One region of the Lysobacter sp. ESA13C genome, then DNA from elsewhere that is predicted to be linked to it. Evidence: riboswitches for the same ligand, from Rfam matches in the RefSeq annotation. Region 1 holds a riboswitch; the other holds the start of a gene.
What was found. Region 1 has a riboswitch for cobalamin ahead of btuB (TonB-dependent vitamin B12 receptor). Riboswitches for the same ligand answer to the same signal wherever they lie in the genome.

Region 1 (3,775 bases):
CGACGCTCGACGATCCGCAGATCGGTCGACCGCTCAGTTGACCGGTGCGTAGCGCAGGGTCAGGAACCACTCGCGGCCGGGCTGATTGAAGTACGAAGAGGTTTCGTACTCGCGGTCGAACACGTTGGCCACGCGCGCCTGCAGACTCAGCGCGGGGGTGATCGCGTACTCGGCGCGCAGGTCGAGGGTGCCGTAGCCGCCCAGGCGGGTGCTGTTGGCGACGTCGTCGTAGCGCGAACCCGAGCCGACCGCGGTCGCACCGAAGCGGAACTTGCCGAAGCTGCGGTCCAGGTCGATGCGGGCGCTGTGCTTGGCGCGGCGCGGCAGGTCGTTGCCGCGGTAGAAGCCGACGCGGTTCTCGGTGTCCAGGACGCTGGCGCTCGCCGCCAAGGTCCATTGCGCGAACGTGGTGTCGATGCCGATCTCGGCGCCGCGCATGCGCGCGCGGTCGATGTTGTTGGGCAGGTTGATCGACGAGTCGTAGGTAATCAGATCGTCGGCGCGGGTGTCGAAGCCGTCGATGCGGGCGTTGAAACGCTCGCCGCGATAGGCCAGGCCGAGCTCCCAGGTCTTGGACTCTTCCGGGCGCAGGGTCGCGTTGCCGAAGAACGGGTAATACAGCTCGTTGAAGGTCGGCGCCTTGAACGCGGTGCCGTAGCCGACGGTGACGCGCCAGCGCTCGGCGAAGTTCAGGCCCCAGGCCGCGCCGCCGGTGGTGTGGCCGCCGAACTGTTCGTTGTCGTCGCGGCGCAGGCTGGCCTCGAACGACTGCGCGCCGAAGCGGCCCTGGTACTGGACGAAGCCGGCCTTGTTGTCGCGCTCGCTTTCGTCGTACACGGTGTCGCTGTCGACGCGGTCGCGCAGCCAATCGAAGCCCGCGGTCAGCACGTGGCCTTCGGCCAGGGTGAAGTCGCCCTGCAAGGTCGCACTGTCGCGATCGGTCTTGAAGAACCCCATTGGCACTTCGCCGAGGAAATTATCCGAGCTGTCGACGTTGCGGCCGGCCAGCAACTGCAGGTGGATGGTTTCCGACGGACGCCATTGCAGCTTGCCGCCGATCACCTGCTGCACGGTCTCGGAGCGGTTGACGAAGCTGCCGTCGTAATCGTTCTCGCCTTCCGCGCGCAGCGCCTGGCCTTCGATGCTCCACTGTTCGTTGAACTCGAGGCCGCCGCGCAGCGACAGGGCGTGGTTTTCGTAACCGTCGCGGTCGGGCTCGTCGGTGAAGCAGCCGGCGAACACCGGGAAGCCGGCGCCGCGGCAGGCGTTGATGCCCTCGGTCTTGCGGAAGCTGTAGTCGGCGCCGAACCAGCCGCGCTCGCTGCGACCGCCGAAGCCGGTGCCGAATTCGAGGCTGTCGTTGCTGCCGCCGCCGACGTGCACGCGCGGGGCGAAGCCCTGCTTCTCGCGGCGGGTGAACACCTGGATCACGCCGCCAATGGCGTCGGCGCCGTACAGGCTCGAACGCGGGCCGCGCACGATCTCGATGCGGTCGATCAGTGCCAGCGGCAGGTCTTGCAGCGCGGCCAGGCCCGAGGTCGGCGAGCCGACGCGGATGCCGTCGACCAGCACCAACACGTGGTCGGACTCGCTGCCGCGCAGGAACAGGGTGGTGAGCTTGCCGGCGCCGCCCTGGTTGGAAATGCTGATGCCGGCGCGGCCGCGCAGCAGGTCGTTGAGGTCGCGCGCCTGGCTGCGCTGGATGGTCTCGCGGTCGAGCACGTCGACCGGGGTCAGGGTGTCGTTGACGCTGACCGCGGTGCGGTTGGCGGTGACCACCACCTCGTCGAGGTCGGTGGCGTCGCCGGCCGGAGCGGCGAGGGCGGCGGTGGGCAGCGCCAGCGCACAGGCGATGGCAAGCGACAGATTCAGGGCGTACGTGTTCGGGGCGGACATGGGTAAAGCTCCAGCGCGCGCACCCGGAGGCGCGCGACGACGACGGCGGAAGGCGGTTGCGAGGAGGCAGCGGGCCGTGCAGACAGCCGGATAGCAGCCGCCGCGACGCCCTCCGCATCGCAACCTGTGGCGCCTCAAGGCCGGTCTCCGGACTCGCAAGCGCAGCGCCGACGCGGGGTCGGGCTGCCGATCGCGGCGCCTTCCCGTGCCGAGCACAGTGGCGGTTGCCGCGATCTGTCTTGCTTACCGTTGCGGGGGCAGTGCCGGACTGGCGCCGATCCTCCCGCAGGAGAGGGCGCGTCACCGGCTTCCCGTTTCAACCCGGCGATGGAGAAAGCCGCCGGGTCACCTTGAAGCGGTGCGCAGTCTACGCGAAGCCGGCGCCCGGGGCCAAAGCCGCGGGCGGGCGGAGCGGCCGGCCGGAGGGGGCGCAGCGGCGCCGACGGGCTCAGTCGCGCCCGTCGTCCTCGTCGTGGCCGCCGGGGCGGTCGTCGTCGTCCAGGCCGTTGCCGTCCAGACCGCCGCCCTCGAATGCGTCGTGGCGTTCTTCGGCGTGCACGGTGGTGTGCACCGGCGCGGCGGCCGGCTTGTTGCGCGGCGGCGGCAGCAGCGCGGTCGCGGCTTCGGCGGCCTGGATCAGCTGTTGTCGGCGTTCGTCGCTGATCTCCTGCCAATGGCAGTCCAGCAGCGCGCCTTCGATCGCGTACAGCAGGTTGAGCGTCGGCTTGAAGCCGGCGCGCTTGACGCGCATGAAGGCCTCGACCGTGCCGATCGCGGAGATGTCCTCGTGCGTGCGCAGGCCGACCTGGCGCAGCCAGGCCGCGCTCTTGGGGCCGATGTTGCGCATCTTCGGCGCGGTCATGCCAGCGCCTCCACGTACACGCGCGCCAGCGCTTCCAGGCCGGCCTGGTCGTCGGCATCGAAACGGTCCGGAACCGGGCTGTCGAGGTCGAACACGCCGATCAGGGAATCGCCGTGGACCAGCGGCACCACCACTTCCGAACGCGAGGCGGCATCGCAGGCGATGTGGCCGGGGAAGGCGTGCACGTCGGCGACGCGTTGGGTCTGGCGGGTCGAGGCGGCCGCGCCGCACACGCCCTTGTCGAGCGGAATGCGCACGCACGCCGGCAAGCCCTGGAACGGGCCGACCACGAGTTCTTCGCCGTCGTAGAAATAGAAGCCGACCCAGTTGAGTTCCGGCAGGGCATGGCTGACCAACGCCGACAGGTTGGCGGCATTGGCGATACGGTCGCGTTCGCCGTCGAGCAAACCGCGCGCCTGGGCGAGCAGCTGCGCGTATTGCTCGGGCTTGTCGCCCGATAGTGCGGAGGTTTTAAACATCATCGGAGTGTAACAGCGGCATCCGCCGCCACTACCATGGTGGACTCCACGCCCCAGGGAAAAGCGCGAGATGAGTCACACCCAGCCCCCGGTGGAGGCCGGCTCCCGACCAACGGCCGCGTCCGCGGTGTTTCCGCGCGGCGTGTTCGTCACCGGCACCGACACCGGCATCGGCAAGTCGGTGGCCAGCGCGAGCTTGTTGCACGCCTTGCGCGCGCGCGGGCTGCGCGCGGTCGGCATGAAGCCGGTGGCGAGCGGTTGCGAACGCACGCCCGAGGGTTGGCGCAACGAGGACGCCTTGCTGTTGCAAGCGGCCAGTGCGCCGAGACCGCACTACGACGACGTCAATCCCTACGCCTTGCCGCAGCCGTTGGCGCCGGAACTCGCCGCCGCGCAGGCCGGCGTCGAGATCGCGCTCGCGACGATCCTCGCCGCGCATGCGCGCTTGGCGGCGCAGTCGGACACGGTGGTGGTCGAAGGCGTCGGCGGTTGGGCCGCGCCGATCAGCGCCACGCTCGACCAGATCGACCTGGTGCGC
Region 2 (3,775 bases), on a different contig from region 1:
GGTTGCTGATCCGTCAGCGGGAAGGCCGGTAACGCAAGGTCAACAGATAATTGCGGCCGGGCTGATTGTAGAAAGCGGCGGTTTCGTAACGGCGATCGAACACGTTGTTCGCCGCCAACTGCACGCTCCAGGCCTCGTTGAAGGCGTAGCCCAGGCGCAGATCGGTGAGCGCGTAGCCGGCCAGGCGACGCGTATTGGCCAAGTCATCATAACGATCGCCCGCGGCATAGACGCTGGCACCGAACGACCAGGCACCGTTGCCGACCGCGATGCGGCGGTCGGCATCGATGCGCGCGCTCTGCCGCGCACGCCGCGGCAGGAGTTTGTCGCGGCTGGCGCTGCGGCTGTCGTTGCGCGGGTCCAGCCAGGTCGCGCTGGCGCGCAGGTCCCAGTCGGCCAGACGGGTGTCGAACGCCGCTTCCAGGCCGCGGATGCGCGCGCGATCGACGTTGCCGGGCAAGCCGATCGAGGAATCGAACGCGATCAGGTCGTCGATGTCGCTCTCGTAGGCGTTGAGCGACCATACATGCTGGCGGCGCTCGCCGTGGATGCCGCGCAGGCCGATTTCGACGCTGCGCGAGGTTTCCGGCGACAGGCCGGCATTGCCGTAACCCGGGTAGTACAACTCGTTGAAGGTCGGTGCCTTGAACGCGGTGCCGTAGCTCGCGGTCAAACGCAGCGCCTCGCTGAGGTTCCAGCCCCACAGCAGGCTGCCGGTGGTCTCGCCGCCGAACTGGCTGTCGTCGTCGCGGCGCAGGCTGGCCTGCAGCGCGTGCGCGCCGAAACTCTGCTGCCACTGGCCGAAGGCGCCGCGCAGGATGCGGGCGTCGCGGGCATAGCGGGTATTGCTGTCGATGCGGTCGCGCTGCCAGTCGAAACCGAGCGTGAGCAGGCCGCTGCCGATGCCGATGTCGCCCTGCACCGAGCCGAGCTGACGCCGGGTCTCGAAGGTGCTGGAGTACTTGCCGTTCTTGTAGGTGTCGCTGAGGTCTTCGCTGCGGCCGGCGCTGGCGCTGAGGCTGACGCGGTCGCTGGGCCGGTAGCGCAGCTTGGCGCCGGCGACCTGCTGCACGCCGTCGGCCTCGTTGTTCTGGCTGCCGTCGTACTCGTTATGGTTTTCGGTGCGGAACAAGCGCGCTTCGGCGTCCCATTGCTCGTTGAAGCGGTAGCCGCCCTGCAGGGTCAGCGAATCGTTGCGATAGCCGTCGCGGTCCGGCGAGTTGGTGAAACAACCCGCGCCGCCCGGCGAGGGCTTGCCGCGGCAGGCGTTGATGCCGTCGGTGTCTTCGTGGGCGGCGTTGATCGAATACCAGCCACGTTCGCCCTTGCCGGCGACGCCGGCGGTGGCTCGATGGGTGGCGTAGCTGCCGACCGAGGCGCTGAAGCTCGGCACGAACGCGCCCTGCGGCCGCCGGGTGAAGATCTGGATGACGCCGCCGATGGCTTCGGAGCCGTACAGGCTGGAGAACGGGCCGCGCACGATTTCGACGCGTTCGATCTGTTCGACCGGAATGTCCTGCAGCGAGGCGCCGCCGCTGGTCGCCGAACCGATCTTGACCCCGTCGATCAGCACCAGCACGTGGTCGGACTCGCTGCCGCGCAGAAACAGCGACGTCGCCTTGCCCGGGCCGCCGTTATTGGCCAAAGAAGCGCCCGGCGTGCCGCGCAACAGGTCCGGCAGCGACGAGGGCTGCAGGCGTTCGATCTGGGCGCGGTCGATCACGGTTACCGCGGCGAGCGTGGCGTCCTGGGTCTGGGCGGTGCGGCTCGCGGTGACCACGACCTGGTCGAGATCGACCGCGGGCGCGGCCAGCGCGGAGGCGGCGAATGCGGAACCGGCGAATACGAAAGCGCAGCGCGCGGGGATGCGCGCAAGGCGCGGAACAGCGGAAAAACGGAACGTCACAGTCGGCTCTCCATGGCCGCGCCTCACCCGCGCGGTCTAGACCAGGTCGTGACAGGGGGATGGCGGAACGGAGAGACGGCGCGCACGCCGATGCCCCGAGACATGGCCCTCCGCCTGTCGGTTCGCGCTCCGGGCCGGTCTCCGGGCTTGCGAGCGGAGGCGGTCCGAGATCGGACCGGGTCTCCCGTACCGCGCCTTCCCGTGTCGGAACACAGTGGCGTCGTGCGGTACGTGTACTCGCTTACCGTTGCGGGGGCAGCTCCGGATTGACCGACCTGGCGAACGCCAGAAGCGGGGACCGGATTCCCGTTTCAATCGCCGATTGTGTGTCGGCGATCACCTTGAGCGCGCGCATCTTAGCAGTCGAGCGAGGTCGGGACGCCACCGGAATTCGTGCGAGCGCGCTTGAAGTCTCTGGACCGCGGCCAGGGCGCCCCTCGCCGGGCTTAGCCCCCGGATCGTCATCCCCGCGCAGGCGGGGGTGAATGGATGCGCGAGCCACTGGCTCGCGCATCCATGAACGCCTGGGCGCGCTGCGCGCCTCGCCGGGCCCGCAGAGACTTCAAGCGTTCTCGCACGAAAACCCGGTGGATCCCCGCCTTCGCGGGGATGACGACCTGGGGGGAATGACAGCTTGCTAGAGATGAAGGCTTAACGGGGATGAGGGCCAGAAAGCTCCAAGCGAGTCAGGCGCAGCGGCCATCGGCCCACCCCCAGATTCCGCAAAGAGTGTGCCATTACCACTTTTCTACTACTTGCGTTAGGCAATATTTGGCCGCTTCATTGACCGGTTGTTACGTTCGTGTTAAATCCGAATGACATCGCTGTCATCCCCATCAAGGAGTCGTCATGCCCGTCCGCCGCACCTTCGCCGGTTCACGTCACCCTCTGGCCCTCGGCCTCCTGGTAGCGCTCGCCGCGCCGGTCTACGCGCAGGACGCGCCGCAAAACGATCCCAAGACCCTGGACCAGGTCATCGTCACCGGCACCCGCGTCAGCGACCGCACCGTCGCCGAGTCCACCGCGCCGATCGACATCATCACCCCCGAAACCCTGGAAGCCACCGGTACCGTCGAGCTGGCCACCGCGCTGTCGCGCGCCCTGCCCTCGCTGAACTTCCCGCGCCCGGCCATCACCGACGGCACCGACGCGGTGCGCCCGGCGCAGCTGCGCGGCCTGGCCCCCGACCAGGTGCTGGTGCTGGTCAACGGCAAGCGCCGTCACACCACCGCCCTGATCAACCTCAACGGCAGCCAGGGCCGCGGCTCCTCGCCGGTCGATCTGAACGCCATTCCGATCGCCGCGATCGAACGCGTCGAAGTGCTGCGCGACGGCGCTTCCGCGCAGTACGGCTCGGACGCTATCGCCGGCGTCATCAACGTCGTCCTTAAAGGAAGCGGCGAAGGCGGCAGCATCGCCGCGCGCTACGGCCAGTACAGCGCCGGCGACGGCAAGCAGTACCAGTTGTCCGGCGACACCGGCATCAAGCTCGGCGAGAACGGCTGGCTGCACCTGGCCGCGCAAGGCGGGCACCAAGACCAGACCAATCGTGCGCGGCCGTTCCAGGGCCGCGTCGAGCAGCGCTACGGCGATCCCGAGATCGACCAGGGCGCGTTCGCCTACAACGGCGAATACAACCCCACCGAATACCTGAGCTTCTATTCGTTCGGCAGCTACAGCGAACGCGACGTGCTCTCGAACGGCTATTTCCGCTTCGCCGGCGACCCGCGCAACATCCCGGCGATCTACCCGAACGGCTTCCTGCCGCAGATCCACAACGTCAGTAAGGATCGCGCCGCGGTGTTCGGCCTGCGCAGCGAAACCGCCGGCGGCACCCAGATCGACCTGAGCTACAACTACGGCCACAAC

Region 2: linked by a shared signal. The riboswitch ahead of btuB (TonB-dependent vitamin B12 receptor) and the one ahead of btuB (TonB-dependent vitamin B12 receptor) in region 1 are both predicted to bind cobalamin.

The regions. Positions count from the first base shown of each region.
Region 1 covers NZ_JAHXYK010000008.1:84,846-88,620, forward strand. The annotation lists gene btuB (TonB-dependent vitamin B12 receptor) at 34-1,896, opposite strand; cobalamin riboswitch at 2,017-2,264, opposite strand; gene LC490_RS16765 (TfoX/Sxy family protein) at 2,345-2,758, opposite strand; gene LC490_RS16770 (GAF domain-containing protein) at 2,755-3,237, opposite strand; gene bioD (dethiobiotin synthase) at 3,308-3,775, shown strand, end outside.
Region 2 covers NZ_JAHXYK010000003.1:282,918-286,692, reverse strand. The annotation lists gene btuB (TonB-dependent vitamin B12 receptor) at 14-1,867, opposite strand; cobalamin riboswitch at 2,021-2,265, opposite strand; gene LC490_RS07365 (TonB-dependent receptor) at 2,756-3,775, shown strand, end outside.